One region of the Streptomyces sp. NPDC025273 genome, then DNA from elsewhere that is predicted to be linked to it. Evidence: riboswitches for the same ligand, from Rfam matches in the RefSeq annotation. Region 1 holds a riboswitch; the other holds the start of a gene.
What was found. Region 1 has a riboswitch for S-adenosylmethionine ahead of AB0F38_RS20950 (hypothetical protein). Riboswitches for the same ligand answer to the same signal wherever they lie in the genome.
Positions count from the first base shown of each region.

Region 2: another riboswitch for S-adenosylmethionine. It lies ahead of AB0F38_RS03970 (aminotransferase class V-fold PLP-dependent enzyme); the one in region 1 lies ahead of AB0F38_RS20950 (hypothetical protein).

Region 1 covers NZ_JBEZYP010000012.1:161,305-168,644, forward strand. The annotation lists gene AB0F38_RS20930 (LacI family DNA-binding transcriptional regulator) at 1-184, opposite strand, end outside; gene AB0F38_RS20935 (pectinesterase family protein) at 372-1,457, opposite strand; gene AB0F38_RS20940 (ATP-grasp domain-containing protein) at 1,580-2,371, opposite strand; gene AB0F38_RS20945 (hypothetical protein) at 2,631-3,425, opposite strand; gene AB0F38_RS20950 (hypothetical protein) at 3,478-3,888, opposite strand; SAM riboswitch class IV at 3,940-4,051, opposite strand; gene AB0F38_RS20955 (cytochrome P450) at 4,127-5,350, opposite strand; gene AB0F38_RS20960 (cytochrome P450) at 5,347-6,618, opposite strand; gene AB0F38_RS20965 (hypothetical protein) at 6,934-7,209, shown strand.
Region 2 covers NZ_JBEZYP010000001.1:905,034-912,373, forward strand. The annotation lists gene trpD (anthranilate phosphoribosyltransferase) at 1-894, shown strand, start outside; SAM riboswitch class IV at 1,032-1,149, shown strand; gene AB0F38_RS03970 (aminotransferase class V-fold PLP-dependent enzyme) at 1,325-2,701, shown strand; gene AB0F38_RS03975 (Lrp/AsnC ligand binding domain-containing protein) at 2,763-3,044, opposite strand; gene AB0F38_RS03980 (rhomboid family intramembrane serine protease) at 3,041-3,781, opposite strand; gene AB0F38_RS03985 (hypothetical protein) at 3,952-4,194, shown strand; gene AB0F38_RS03990 (NYN domain-containing protein) at 4,232-5,593, shown strand; gene AB0F38_RS03995 (NlpC/P60 family protein) at 5,884-6,909, shown strand; gene AB0F38_RS04000 (hypothetical protein) at 7,128-7,340, shown strand, end outside.

The DNA of each region.
Region 1 (7,340 bases):
TGATGTTGGTCCGGCTGCTGGCGAGGGCGCGGGCCCCCGCGTTGGGGTGGTAGCCGAGCTGCTGGATGCTGAGCTCCACCCGTTCCCGGGTGGAGGCGGAGATCGACCGCTTCCCGCTGAGGACATAGCTCACCGTGCTCGCGGAGACTCCGGCGTGCTGGGCGACCTCGGCAAGCGTGACCATTCAGCTCTCCCTTGCAGATGAGGACGGTGAAGGAGAGTCGGTGAAGCGCTTCGACAGCACTCCCTACTCCTCTCCTTACACTCTGACATGCACAGACACCGCCGAGCCTAGACTCGCTCGCGGGGACTGTCCAGCAGTGGAGTCGAAGCGCTTCGATCGCCTGGGATCCGCTCCTCCACACCGTGTCTCAGGACGCCGACGGTGTCCAGCCGGCGAGCCAGTCCGCGGTCTCCTGAGCCGTGGCCTGGGAATCCGAGAGGTGCGGCCGGTCGCTGCTCGCGGAACCCGCTCCGGGCCCGGCGTTCCTGTACTCGGCGAAGCGGTCGTCCTTCCAGGAGAAACCGCTCATGTCGGTCCACGGGGCGGATTTGACCGCGGCACTGAGCGTGGTGTCGCGGAAGGTGGCCATCGGGTCGAGCGAGGCGTCACCGCCCGCGTGCCACGGCCGCCCGAGGTAGAAGCTCGCCGCGGAGACGTCGCCGTTGACGGTCGAGTTGTTGATCAGGAAGCCCTTGCGGTCCGCGGCGGTGCTGGGTGCGGCGATGTAGCCCGCGGAGCTGCCGTCCCACCGCTTCTTCAGCGTGATCACGCAGGAGTCGATCACCGCGCTGGCCCGGCCGAAGATGAAGTCGACGTTGCCGATGACATAGGAGTTGGTCATGTAGACACGGCCGAGCGTCGCCTTGGAGGCGGTGTCGAGGAGCAGGGTGTCCTGGTCGCCGGTGACGATGACGGAGTCGAGGAACACCTTGTCCGCGGCGGTGCGCAGGGCGACGGCCTGGCGTGCGCTCATGTCCTGGTGGGCGGCCTCGTCGAAGTCGTTGGAGATCGTCAGGTTACGGGCCTGGAAGCCGTTCGCCTCGGCCGCGACGGTGGCACTGCCGCTCGTGCCGTAGGTGCCCGACCCGTCGGGTTTCCGGGTGCCGGAGGCGTTGTCGTAGACGATGACGGTGTCCTTACGGCTCGATCCGCTGCCCTGGAGGGTGACGTTCTGTTTGGTGGCGGGGATCTTCACGGTCTCGCGGTAGGTGCCGGGCTTGATGGACACGATGACGCGTGCGGTGTTGCCGACCGGGATCGCGTTCACCGCGGCCTGCACGGTGGTGTACTGCCCGCTGCCGTCCTTGGCGACGGTGAGCGTGCTCGCCGCCGCGGCGCCGGACGCCGACCCGTATGCCTGCACCGACACGACGGCCAGGAGCGCCGCCGCTCCCGCCGTCAGCGCGCGGCGCTGTCCGGGGTGGGCCGCGGTACGTCGTCGATTCGCTGCCATGACCTGGTCCGTTCCGTCGGGAAGAGGTGGGGGTTCCTGGCAGTAGTCGCCGCGGCGGCGCGAAAGGTTGCCACGCGCCCGGGACTCGTGGCGGTACGGGAATGCGGGCCAGGCGCACCGTCTCATGATCTGTGGAACCGCGCGTCCCGCGCCCGGACCTGTCCACGGGGCCCCGCGGCCCGCAGCACCACGTCGAGCGCCCCCGCCGGATCGGCCGCGTACACGTTGCTGAACCAGGCCATGTTGGCCTCGACCACCGCCCACCGCTCGGTGTCCCGGCCGCCCGTCCCCCACATCCGCCCGACGTCGACCACCACCGCGCTGGGCAGGGTGGCCCCGCACGCCTCGGCCAGCCGTCGCGCGAAGTCCCGGATTCCGGCCTCGTCCGGGTGCCCCTTCAGCGGCGCGGCGTCCAGCCGGCCGAAGGTGGCGTACCGGGAGCCGGCGCGTATCTCTCCGTCGAGCAGGAACAGCCTGAACTCCGCTGCCCAGGTGACCACTTCACTGACCTGCACCAGTGGGTCGCTCCCGTGCGAAGGCACCTGGAGCGCACTGCCGTCCTCGTACACCGCGGCCGGAAAGCTCTTGTCGGTGGGCGGCTTCACGAAGACGGGGCCCTTCTCCCGGCGGGCCGCCGACAGTCGGACGCGCGTGATCCCGCGCCCGGTGAACGGGTACGGCAGTGCGTCCAGCCAGCCCTCGTCCGGCTCCAGCAGTGTCACTCCCAAGGGGCCTGCCACGCCCGAGGCGAAGTGCGGGCCGCCGTAGTAGTGCGCGCCGCTCCTCCCCCGCAGCCGGTCCGGCACCCCGGCGCGGGGCAGGATCACGACCTCCATGCCGCGGTCGCGGGCCGCCCCGGCCAGGAGGCCGGCCGTGGCGGAACGGTGCGGGGCGAGCGCCAGGAGAGGGACCATGCGACAGCAGCTTAGGCGCCCGGGACCTTCCGGGGGTCAGGCTGCCGGGCCCGCGGTCCCGCCACCGCCGCCCACGGCCGCCGACACGCGGCAACACCCGGAGCGGTCCGCTCCCGCGTCGGCTCCGTCAACTCGCCTCGCGCCACGACAGCACACCGTGGTACGGCGATGTTGCCCCACACGACGGGTGGTCAGTTTCCGCAGAGGACGGCCACCGGCCCGAAACACCGCCGACGGGGACGGGCACCGGCAGCGCCGATCACACGCCGGCGGACTTGGCCACCTTCCCGACGAGAGCCGCGATCATCGGTTCGTCCGGCCCCGGCTCCGGCGCGAACTTCGCCAGTTGGGCGGGAGGGAGCGGCCCGAGGACCTCGGAGGTCTCCACGGTCGCGATGACCCCACCCACACGTACGACGGTCACCAGGGAGTAGTTGTACCCCTTGTGTCCGGACGTCGTTTCCGTACGGCCCAGCACGCGGTACCGCACGGCCTCCTCGCCGAGATCCGGTACCGGAAGCGTCTCGGTCGTGAGGGAGGCGGCACCATGGGCATTCCGTACCGAGAAGCTGTCGCATGTGTCCACGGCGCGGCGCAGTGCGGCGAGACGGGAGCGGGCCGTCTGCGGCGGGTAGCTGGTGAGAACGGTGTCCCGGGGGGCCATGGCACTGTCGCCCACGTACATCGTCGACCATGCGGCAGCTGATTCCCCGCGGCCGGGCACGTTTTGGCTGCGCACCTTCCGCAGAGCCACACAGCCGTCCGGCTCGGCCGTCTCCTCGCCGACGTCGCCCGTGGCGGCGCCGGTGCGCGCATCGCCACCGGTGAGGGTGAAGCCTGCGGCTGCGGCCTCGCCTTCGGTGAGCAGCGCGGCCTTGAGCGTGTCGGCGGTGAGCGGCGTGGAGCGGTCCTTCGCCTCCGACGCCGCCGGGACCCGCCCGGCGTCGCTGCCTGCCCCGGCCGGCCTCTGGGCGTCGGAGCAGGCCGGGGCCAGACCGAGGACCGGCAGGAGAGCGGCGGCCGGAAGCCATCGCCGTCGCATGTGATGTGCCATCAGGTTCCGTTTCCTCGAGCGTGTTCGGGCCGTGATCACGCGGTCCCTCCAGCTACGGCCCGTAGGTGAAGTGTCCGCGGCTCGTGCGCTGTGGGCCGGGTCCCGCCGTCCCGCACAGTGCACCGCCCTCGGTGCCGACGTTCACCAGGCCGGTCGCCTCACCGTCGAGGCCCACGAACCGCAGCGCGTGCCAGCGCGGCAGCCAGTAGACCCGGCCCCGGTGGCCCGCGAGCAACTCCCGCAGACCGGCGGGGGCGTGCGTCCAGACCTCGGGCAGACCGCCCGCGTGGTCGAAGGCGGCGCGCAGGGCGAACCAGCCGTCGTCACGCACGTCGCTGGAGGTCAGCAGCAGCTCGACGGCCTGGCCGGGCTCCTGCACGCACTTCTTGGCGTGGATCCAGTGCACGTGGTGGCCGGGGGCGTACCGCGTGCAGCCGTCCTGGTGAACGAGGTGGGGGAGCATGGGCCGTCGCCCGCCTTCCGGGGTCATGGACCCCGGGGGCCCGTCCCCGGTGGTCCGCTGTTCCCCGCACGGTGCCGCGCGGGGCGGGTCGTCACCCGGAGCACCCGCAGCGGAAGCGGGGTGCCGTCCAGCGAGCCGGGGCTTTCCACTGGAACTCATGACCCACCGGAAGCGTAACAGCAGCGCAGGATGCGTCAGCGCGTGCGCAACACCCCTCTGACGCACCGCACATGACGCCTCACCCGTGCAGGAGAACGGGGAACGCCTCCATGTCGTTCTGCGTCATCACCGGCAGCTTGCGGATCTCGTCGTCGGGTATCGCGAGCTTCAGGTCCGGGAAGCGGCCGAACAGGGCGGGCAGCGCGATGCCCGCCTCCACCCGGGACAGGGCGGCACCGGGGCAGATGTGCGGGCCGTGACCGAACGTCATGTGCCGGATCGGCGCGGGGCGGGTGATGTCGAAGACGTCGGCGTCCGCCCCGTGCTGCGCGGCGTCGCGTCCGATGGCCCGGTACGAGATGACCAGCCCCTCCCCCTTGGCGATCACCTGGTCCCCGACCTGGATGTCCTCCGTGGCGAACCGCATCAGCAGATGGGTGCTGGGGGTGTCCCAGCGCAGGGTCTCCTCGATCACCGTCTCCCACGGGATCTCCCCGTCCAGCACCTTCCTCAGCTGGCCGGGGTGGGCGAGCAGCGCCCGTACGGCGTTGAGGACGAGCCCGATCGTGGTCTCGTGCCCGGCCGCGACCATGGCCTTGAGGTTGCCTACGACCTCCTCCTCGGTGAGCGGTTCGCCGCCCTCCTCCGCGAGGATCAGCGCACTGGTGAGATCGTCCGCGGGGCGCGCCTTCCTGTCCCGTACGAGCTCCGCGTAGAAGACGTCCAGCTCCGCGATGATCGCCATGCGCTCCTCCTGCGGGGTGAGCATGGAGAAGAACGCCTTGTACCGCTCCATCAGCATCGGGTGCAGCGCCTCGTCCACGCCCATCAGCAGACCGACCACCCGCATCGGCAGCGGCTGGGCGAACACCGTCTTGAGGTCGACGACGCCGTCCTTGCCCTGCTCGGCGAGTGCGTCCAGCAGTTCCTCGGTGAACTGCTCGATGGCCGGGCGGATCGCCTCCAGCCGGCGCGGGGTGAGCGCCTGGGAGGTCTTCGTCCGCAGCCTGCGGTGCTCCTCACCGTCCACGGTGAACATGGAGCGCCCGGCGTCGATCATGCCGATCAGCGGCCAGGCGTGCGTGACCTCGCCGCTCTGCCAGAGCCCCCAGGCGTCCAGGTCCTTCACCAGCCGGGTGTCGACCAGGAGTTGACGTGCCTCCGCGTGCCGGGTGACGGTCCAGGCGGGCACCCCGAGGAGCTCGATGCGGGCGAGCGGGGCGCCGTTGCTCAGCTGTTCGGTCTCACCGTCGAGATCCCGGACCAGGGGGTCGACGACCACGGTCGCGTGCGGGCACTTCACAGCGGGTCTCCTGTCGTACGTACGGGTGCGAACCGGACGGGGAGCGCGTTCATCCCGCGCAGGAAGGCGGAGGGCCGCCGCACGAGGTCCTGGGGCGGGACGGCGAGCTGGAGGTCGGGCAGCCGGTCGAGGATGACCTCGATCGCGGTACGGGCGATGGTCTCGGCGATCTCCTGTGCGGGGAAGGGGCAGCGGTACTCGCCGTGGCTGAACGCCAGGTGCGCCCCGTTGCTGCCGTGCCCCAGGTCCTGGCGTATCAGGGGGTCGGTGTTGGCGGCGCCCAGGCCCAGCAGGAGCATGTCCCCCGCCTTGATCATCCGCCCGCCGAGCTGCGTGTCGCGGGCCGCCCAGCGGCCGGCGAGGATCTGGGTGGGGCTCTCCTCCCAGAGGACCTCGTTCATCGCGTCGCCGACGCTGCGCCGGCCGCCGGCGAGCGAGTCGGCGAACTGGTCCTCGGTGAGCATCAGGCGCAGGGAGTTGCTGATCCAGTCGGCGGTGGTGAGGTGGCCGGCCGCCGTGATCGCCATCAGGTCGAGCGCGTACTCCTCGTCCGTGAAGGGCTCGGGGTCGGCGAGCATCCGCGAGGTGACATCGTCCCCGGGCTCGGCCCGCTTGGCCGCCACCAGCCGCCGCATGTGCTCGCCGAACCGCCCGTGCGCCTCCTGCGCCCCGGGGCCCCCGTCGGCCAGGTCCTTCAGGACCCGGGCGATGTCCGCCCCCTCCGCGTCGGGGAAGCCGACGAGCCGGGCGAGGACGAGCACGGGCAGCGGCTCGGCGAAGTCGGCGACGAGATCGGCCGTGCCCCGGCTGCACATGCCGTCGACGAGCCGGTCGGCGAGCTGCTCGCAGTGGTCCCGGATCTCGAACGGGTCCACGCCCTCCAGCGCGGGCACCACCATCTCGGAGTGCCGCCGGTGCTCGGCGCCGGCGGTGAAGTAGATGGACGGCATGGGCTGCCCCACCATGGGGAGCAGCGGCCAGTCCTCGGGGATGTGCTCCCACTGGTTCCACAGCCCGACGTCCCGCGGGAACAGCTCACCGTCGCTGGTGACCTGGTGCAGCTCGCGGTAGCCGACGACCAGCCAGGCCGGAAAGCCGCCGGGGAGCTCGGCGGGGACCACGGACCCGTACGCGTGGCGCATCGTCCGGTACAGCGCCTGCGGGTGGGTGTGGAACTCCGGTCCGCTGAGCGGCACGGGCGCAGTGGCGGCGTGCGCGGGGCAGCCGCCGCCGGACGCGGGCACGGCGGATAAGGAAGGGCTCGTCATCGTACGGACTCCTGGGAGACGGCTTCGCGCGTTGCGGCCATACGATCAACGCGCGACCACTATAAGGAGGTTGGGTGAAACATTGGGTGACTGTCGCGCCCATATTCCGACTGTTCACGATCACATGCGTGTGGCGTGGCTCACGGGAACCCCGTGCCCGGCACAGCAGGATCGGATTCGAGCCATGGCCGTGCTTCCGGGCCCGTCGGCCACGAGGGAGCAGCGGCCGTCCTCCTGGACCGGAAGCGTTCCCCGCGATGCGGTTGTCCGGTGAGTCGACGTCTCATCGCGCACGGAGGGGGTACGGAGGTAGGCATGGCTCTCGTGAAACGTGTTGCTCTTGCTCCTCGTGCGGTGCGGCAGCTGCGGCGCGTCCGCTCGGTGTACGTGGCGGGGATGCTGCTGTCCGTCCTCGGCCTGCTGTCCTACGAAGACTCCGCTGCAGGCGGCCGACAGACCGTGATCGCGGGCGTCTTCCTCGTGGTGTTCGCTGCGCTCCTCACGCTGACCGCGGTGCAGTTGTGGAGGCACGGGCGGACCGAGCACTGCAGCACGGCGAAGAAGCTCACCCGGCTCAGCATCGGACCGTAGACGGCAGGCAGGACCGTCCGGGGGACCTTCGCAGCGCCGCGTGGGCCGCATGTCGGGTCAAGGGCTGTCCCGCAATTTCTGGTCAATCAGCGCGCGGCGTCAGATGCGGTGCATCGCAAGGCGGAGGGACG
Region 2 (7,340 bases), on a different contig from region 1:
GCGCTGCGGGCCAAGGGAGAGACCGTCGACGAGGTCACCGGCCTCGTGAACGCCATGTACGCGCACGCCCGGACCATCCACGTGCCCGGCCGCACGGTCGACATCGTGGGCACCGGCGGGGACCTGGCCAAGACGGTCAACATCTCCACCATGTCGGCGATCGTGATCGCGGGGACCGGCGCCAAGGTCGTCAAGCACGGCAACCGCGCCTCCTCCTCGGCGAGCGGTGCCTCCGACGTCCTGGAGAAGCTCGGCGTCAGTCTCGAACTCACGCCGCAGCGCGTGGTCGAGGTCGCGGAGGAGGCGGGCATCACCTTCTGCTTCGCCGTGAAGTTCCACCCCGCCCTGCGGTACGCGGCCAGGGCACGCAAGGAGCTCGGCACACAGACCACCTTCAACATCCTGGGCCCGCTCACCAACCCGGCCCGGGTACGGTCCCAGGCCGTCGGGGTCGCCGACCTGAGGATGGCGCCCATCGTCGCGGGCGTGCTCGCCGACCGCGGCAATTCGGCGCTCGTCTTCCGGGGCGACGACGGTCTCGACGAGCTGACCACCACGGCGGCCTCCCGGGTCTGGATCGTCCGGGACGGCACCGTGCGGGAGGAGCGGTTCGACCCGCGTGACGTCGGCCTGGAGCTGGTGCCGGTCGAGGCGCTGCGCGGCGCCGACGCCTCGTACAACGCGGATGTGGCCCGCCGGCTGCTGGACGGGGAGACCGGTCCGGTACGCGACGCGGTCCTGCTCAACTCGGCCGCCGCGCTGGTCGCCCTCGACCCGGGCGAGGGCACGCTGAACGAGCAGATCGCCGCCGGGATCGCGCGGGCCGCCGAGTCGATCGATTCGGGTGCGGCCAAGCGCGCGCTGGAGCGCTGGGTGGCCGCGAGCAACGCGTAGGTCCCTTCGTCCGGGCCGTGTTCCGATCCGGCCGACGGGTCCGGAGCGGCCCGGGGTGTACGAGGTGCAGCAGGGCGCGGTCCGGATCGCGGACCGCGCCCTTGCGCGTACGGACGGGTATGGCAAGATGCTGCGCAGGTCATGAGTGACAGCGACTACGGCCCCGGCCCGCTGTCCGGCAACCCTCCGTCCGTGGCGGGGTGCCCCGGGTGAAGACCGGGCCGCAGGCAGTGAGGTCTGCGGCAAGCGCGGGCCCCTCGGCATCTGTGTATGCCAACCCCCGGGGTCCTGGTCCCTAGGGAGCCTCTTGTGAGCAAGCGAATGCGCTAGGGCTCCACGCCCTTCTCCGCACCTGTGTCTTTTCCTTCTTCCCCGTGCTGCCGCGTATCGCCGGCGCGAGGATTTCGCCTGCCTGTTACGGGAGTTCGCCATGTCCGTCTCCACCGCTGCCCTCGACCAGTCCTTTTGTGCGCCGTTGCCGGTCCTGGGTGCCGATGTCACTGTTCCGCTGGTGACGGGTGGTGACGTCACCTATGCCGCCCTCGACTACGCGGCGAGTTCCCCGGCTCTGCGGCGGGTGTGGGACGACGTGGCCGCCTACGCCCCGTACTACGGCAGCGTGCACCGCGGCGCCGGGTACCTCTCGCAGCTCTCCACCGACCTCTTCGAGAGCAGCCGCACGACGGTCGCGGACTTCCTCGGCTGCCGCCCCGAGGACCAGGTGGTCTTCACCCGTTCGACGACGGACTCCCTCAACCTGCTCGCCGCCACACTGCCCGCCGACTGCCAGGTCTTCGTCTTCGAGACCGAGCACCACGCCTCGCTGCTGCCCTGGCGCGATGCCCGGGTGACGTACCTCGACGCCCCGCGTACCCCGGCCGAGGCCGTCGCGACGCTGGAGCGGGCGCTGGCCGGGCGGGAGCCCCACGGGCCGGCGCTCGTCTGCGTGACCGGCGCGTCCAACGTCACCGGTGAGCTGTGGCCGGTCGGGAAACTGGCCGCCGCCGCCCATGCCCACGGTGCGCGGATCGTGCTGGACGCGGCGCAGCTGGCGCCCCACCACCCGGTGGACATCGCGGAGCTGGACGTCGACTGGGTCGCCTTCTCCGGGCACAAGCTGTACGCGCCGTTCGGCTCGGGCGTCCTCGCGGGCCGCGCCGACTGGCTGCGGGACGCGGAGCCGTACCTCGCCGGCGGCGGCGCCTCGCGCAAGGTCGCCCGGCGCACCGACGGCGGCGTGGACGTGGAGTGGCACACCACGGCGGCCCGGCACGAGGCGGGATCGCCCAACGTCATCGGCGTCCACTCCATCGCCGCCGCCTGCAGGGCCCTGACCGAGGCCGGGTTCGACCGGCTGGTCGCCCGCGAGCAGCGGCTCGTCTCCCGGGTCCGCGAGGGACTGGCGGAGGTTCCCGAGGTCAAGGTGCTCTCGCTGTTCGGCGACGACGCCCCGCGGGTCGGCGTCATCTCGTTCGTCGTCGAGGGCTGGAGCAGCTCGCACTTCGCCGCGGCACTCTCCGCGGAGTACGGCATCGGGGTGCGCGACGGACTGTTCTGCGCCCACCCGCTCGTCCGGACGCTGCTGGGCAGCGAGCCGCAGGACCCGGGCGAGTGCGGTGCGCCCGAGGCCGAGCCGGGGGAGGGGTCGCTCAACGCCATCCGGGTGAGCTTCGGAGCCGGTACGCCGGACGAGCACATCGAGCGGTTCCTGGGCGCGGTCCGGGAGCTGGTGGGCGCGGGCGCGCGGTGGACCTACCGCACGGAGGACGGACGCTGCGTCCCGGACCGGGGCGCGGCACAGGTCTGACGGGACCGCGTACGGCTTCGGCCGGGGACGAGGGGTGCCGCGTCCCCGGCCCGAAGCATTGCTAGGCGTCGAGACCGATGGCGAAGGCCGCCTCGAGGTCGTGCTGCGAGTACGTACGGAAGGCGACGTGGGTGTCGGTGCCCTCGACGCCCGGGATCTTGCTGATGCGGCCGGGGATGACGTCGGCCAGATCGTCGTGCCTGGCCACCCGGACCATGGCGATCAGGTCGTACGTGCCGGTGACCGAGAAGACTTCGCTGACGCTGTCCAGCGCGGCAATGGCCTCGGCGATCTCGGGAATCCGGTCCACGCTGGTTTTGATGAGCACGATCGCGGTGATCACGGCTTGCTTTCTCCCTCGGTGGCCCTGGCTGGAGCCTTCACCCTAACCCCACCCCGGAAGCGCCCCCAGGAGTAGAGGAACCCCGCGGCGAAGCCCGCCACATGGGCGAGATACGCCACGCCCGGACCGCTGCCCGCGCTCCGCGCCGCCAGCCACTGCAGGACGAACCAGAACACGAGCACGATCCATGCGGGGAAGCGCAGCGGCAGGAAGAAGAGGAACGGGAAGAGGCTGGTGACCCGGGACCGGGGGAAGAGGTGGAGGAACGCGCCGAGCACCGCCGAGATCGCCCCCGACGCGCCGACCAGGGTCTGGTCGGAATCGGGGTGCACGACCGCGTAGACCACCAGGGCGAAGTAGCCGCAGCAGACGTAGAAGAAGGCGAACTCGGCGCGGCCCATGCGCTCCTCGGCCATCGAGCCGAACACGTACAGGAAGAGCATGTTGCCCAGCAGGTGCAGCCAGCTGCCGTGCACGAAGAGCGCCGTGAGCGGGGTGAGGGCCGCGTGGGCGGAGCCGTCCAGGAGTTCGCTGGGGATCACGCCCCACCGCTCGAAGTAGCCGGCCTGCGCCGCGAGCAGGGCGTCGGCGGAGCCGCGGACCGGGGCGAGGCCGGAGAGCGGGCTGAGCAGGAAGACGGCGCAGCACAGCGCGATGAGCCCGTAGGTGACCGGCGCGGTCACCGCCCCCGGTTCCCTGGCCCGGATCCGCCGGCCGGCCTCCCGCCAATCGATCACGCACAGAGCATGACGTACCGGGAGGCAGAGGGACGGACCGCCTCGCCGTGTCGATGGGTATGCGCCAGGCCGTAGGGTTACCTGAGGACATCCGCAGTTCGACGGCGCACCGCGAGATCGAAGACCTGGGCACCCACGGGACTCGACGAACGACGAAAGAGGACGCAACGATGACGACGGTTCCCCTGCCGACGGACGGGACCCGCTGGCGCTGCACGCTCTGCGGCAACCTCACCCGGTTCGATGTGACGCGCTCCTCCAAGGTCGTGGAGTACGTACATCTCGACCTGGCCGGGAAGCCGAGTGTCGAGGAGCGCGAGGTGGTCAGTGAGACCATCGAGTCGGTCCGCTGCCGTTGGTGCAACGCGGTGGATCAGATCGAGCTGGTCGACAGGCCGGGTGCCGACTCCTGACGGGGCCGCGCGGACAGACACATTGGGGTGATGGATGGTGGAGCAGCCGACAGGCGGCGCCCGGCCGGCCGACGCGGCCGGCGGTGCCGCGGAGTCGCTCGACCGTCCCCTGCCCGAGGGCGTGCGCCGCAAGGTCGTGGCGCTCGTCTCGGACGCCTTCGGTGGCCTGACCGTCGGCGAACTCCCCACGCAGCTCCGGCAGTACGCCCGGTTCACCCCGAGCAGGCGGGCCAAGTTCGCGGGTAACGCGATGGCTGCCGCGCTGGAGGGCGACCCGGAGTTCCGCCGGCGCATCGGGGAGCGGATCGGTCAGACCCAGCCGGAGTTGGCCGGCGCGCTGGAGTCCGGTGCGCCGCCGGCCGCGGCCGATCCCGTCGACGTGGCCGCCGCCGCCTACGTGCTGCGGCCGGCCGGCTGGGTCAAGCTGGTGGCCGCCGCCGGCGAGGAGGTCCAGCGGGCCGACGCCGAGCGGGCCGACGAGGAGACCCGGCTCGAGGTGGAGCGGCTCCGCGAGGAGCTGGCCGCCGCGCGCGGCCAGATCAGGGCCGAGACCGAACGGCTCCGCGCGGAGCTGGACGCGTCCCGCAAGGAGGCCGAGTCCCTGCAGCGCAAGCTGCGCAGCGCCCTCAGCGAGGTGAAGCGCGGCGAGGCGGCCCTGCGCAGGAGCGGCGCCGAGAGGGACGTGGTGCGTGTGGAGGCCGCGGCCCAGGTCTCCGCGGCCGAGAGCGAGTCCCGGCGGCTCAAGGCGCGCCTCGCCGAGGCGGAGACCGCCGTCGAGGCGGGCCGCAGGGCTGCCAGGGAGGGGCGTTCGGTCGAGGACATGCGGCTGAGGCTGCTCCTGGACACCGTGCTGGACGCCGCGCAGGGGCTCCGCCGCGAACTGGCCCTGCCGCCCTCGTCGATCCGCCCGGCGGATGGCGTCGACGCGGTGGAGCCGGGCCGGATGTCGCCGAAGGACATCGCGGCCAGAGCCCTTTCGGAGACCGATCCGGCCCTGCTCGACCAGCTCCTCGCGCTGCCGCAGGCGCATCTCATCGTCGACGGCTACAACGTCACGAAGACCGGCTATCCGCAGATGCCGCTGGAGAAGCAGCGGTTGCGGCTCCTGGGCGGGCTCTCGGTCCTCGCCGCCCAGACCGGCGCCGAGATGACCTGTGTCTTCGACGGCGCCGAGCTGGCCGCCCCGGTGCTGCTCGCGCCGCCGCGGGGGGTTCGTGTGCTGTTCAGCAAGGCGGGGGTGACCGCCGACGAGCTGATCAGGCAACTGGCCCGTGCCGAACCGCCGGGCAGACCCGTCGTGGTGGTCTCCACCGACCGTGAGGTGGCCGACGGAGTGGCGAAGGCGGGAGCCAGACCGGTCGCGTCCGCCTTGCTCCTGAAGCGGCTTTCACGCGTCTAGTGCCTCATGTGTGACATGGGTGACTTGCCGGAATTTGCGGAACGTACCGTCAACTGGTCGCTACACGCCGTGCGATGAAAGTAAAGAAGTGCCAGATGTGACGAGATTTTTCTTGCGAGGATTTGAACTGATCACAAGATGGTCACTAGGGTCAGGCCTCGAACCTTCGCACGGATGATCGCCCACCCGGGGTGACGGCGAAGGAACCGCCGAATCCGTGACGTGTACGGAGCCGGGGATCAGTCCCCCACAGCCCGGTAGGCGGCTCGAGGAAGAAGGAGCTCGCCTTCGTGGCGTCCCACCGTCGTCCCAAGCAGCCGAGCCGCACCCGCGTGACCGTGCTCACCGCGACCGCCGCTGCGGCCGTGGCCCTGACTTCTCAGGCCGCCCACGCCGACCCCAAGCCGACCAAGAGCGAGGTCAAGGCGAAGGTCGACAAGCTCTACCACGAGGCTGAGGTCGCCACCGAGAAGGCCAACGGCGCCGAGGAGGCGCAGGGCAAGCTCAAGAAGCAGGTCGACGCTCTGCAGGACAAGGTCGCCCGCGGCCAGGACGAGCTCAACACCCTGCGCGGCGAGCTCGGTTCGCTCGCCACCGCGCAGTACCGCTCCGGTGGTCTCGACCCGTCCGTCCAGCTGCTGCTCTCCTCGGACCCGGACGACTTCCTCGACCAGGCCTCCGCCCTCGACCAGCTGACGGCCAAGCAGGCCGAGTCGCTGCAGAAGATCCAAGCGAAGCAGCGTGCCCTGGCGCAGCAGCGCAAGGAAGCCCAGGCGAAGATGGGCGACCTCGCCGACGTCCGCAAGACGCTCGACGAGAACAAGAAGAAGCAGCAGGGCAAGCTCGCCGACGCCCAGAAGCTGCTCAACACCCTCACCGCCGCCGAGCGGGCCAAGATGGACGCGGACGAGCAGCGCGCCAGCCGCGCCGCGGGTGAGCGGGTCCAGCTCGGCAACGAGGTCCCCGCCTCGGCCCTCGGCGCAGCAGCCCTCCAGGCCGCCTCCACGCAGCAGGGCAAGCCGTACGTCTCCGGCGGCACCGGCCCCAACTCGTTCGACTGCTCGGGTCTGACCCAGTGGGCGTACGCCCAGGCCGGCGCCCAGATCACGCGCACCACGTACACCCAGATCAACGACGGCACGCGGATCGGCCGCGGCGCCCTCAAGCCGGGCGACCTGGTGTTCTTCAACAACACGTCGCACGTGGGCCTGTACGCGGGCAACAACCAGATCCTGCACGCCCCCAAGCCGGGCACCGTGGTCCGTTACGAGTCGATGGACTACATGGGCACCTTCCAGTTCGGCGTGCGGATCTGACGCCCGGACGGGCCGGTTCCCGCACCCCTCGCTGACACCCGCCCCGCCGGAGACCCACAGGTCACCGGCGGGGCGTCGCCGTGTCGTCCGCCGCGCGGCCCAGGCATGGGGAACGGGCAGGTCGTCCAGGCCCCCGCCCGGGTACCCCGGTGCGCTGCGACCGCGTCGGCATGATGCCCGCCTCCCGGTCACCCGCGTCCGACCGTACGATCGGCTGGATGGCTGTTCGGACGCAGGACGCGCGGCGGGGGCGTACCCGCAGACGGAGCACGGCGGGCGCCGTGCTCGCCGGACTGCTGCTCGCGTCCGCCTGCGCCGCGCCCCGGGACACCGCGGACGGCATCACGGCCGAGGAGATCGGCGCCACCCTGGACCGGCGCGCCGCCGCCGTCATGGAGCACGACACCGGCGCCTACCTGGCCGCGCTCGAC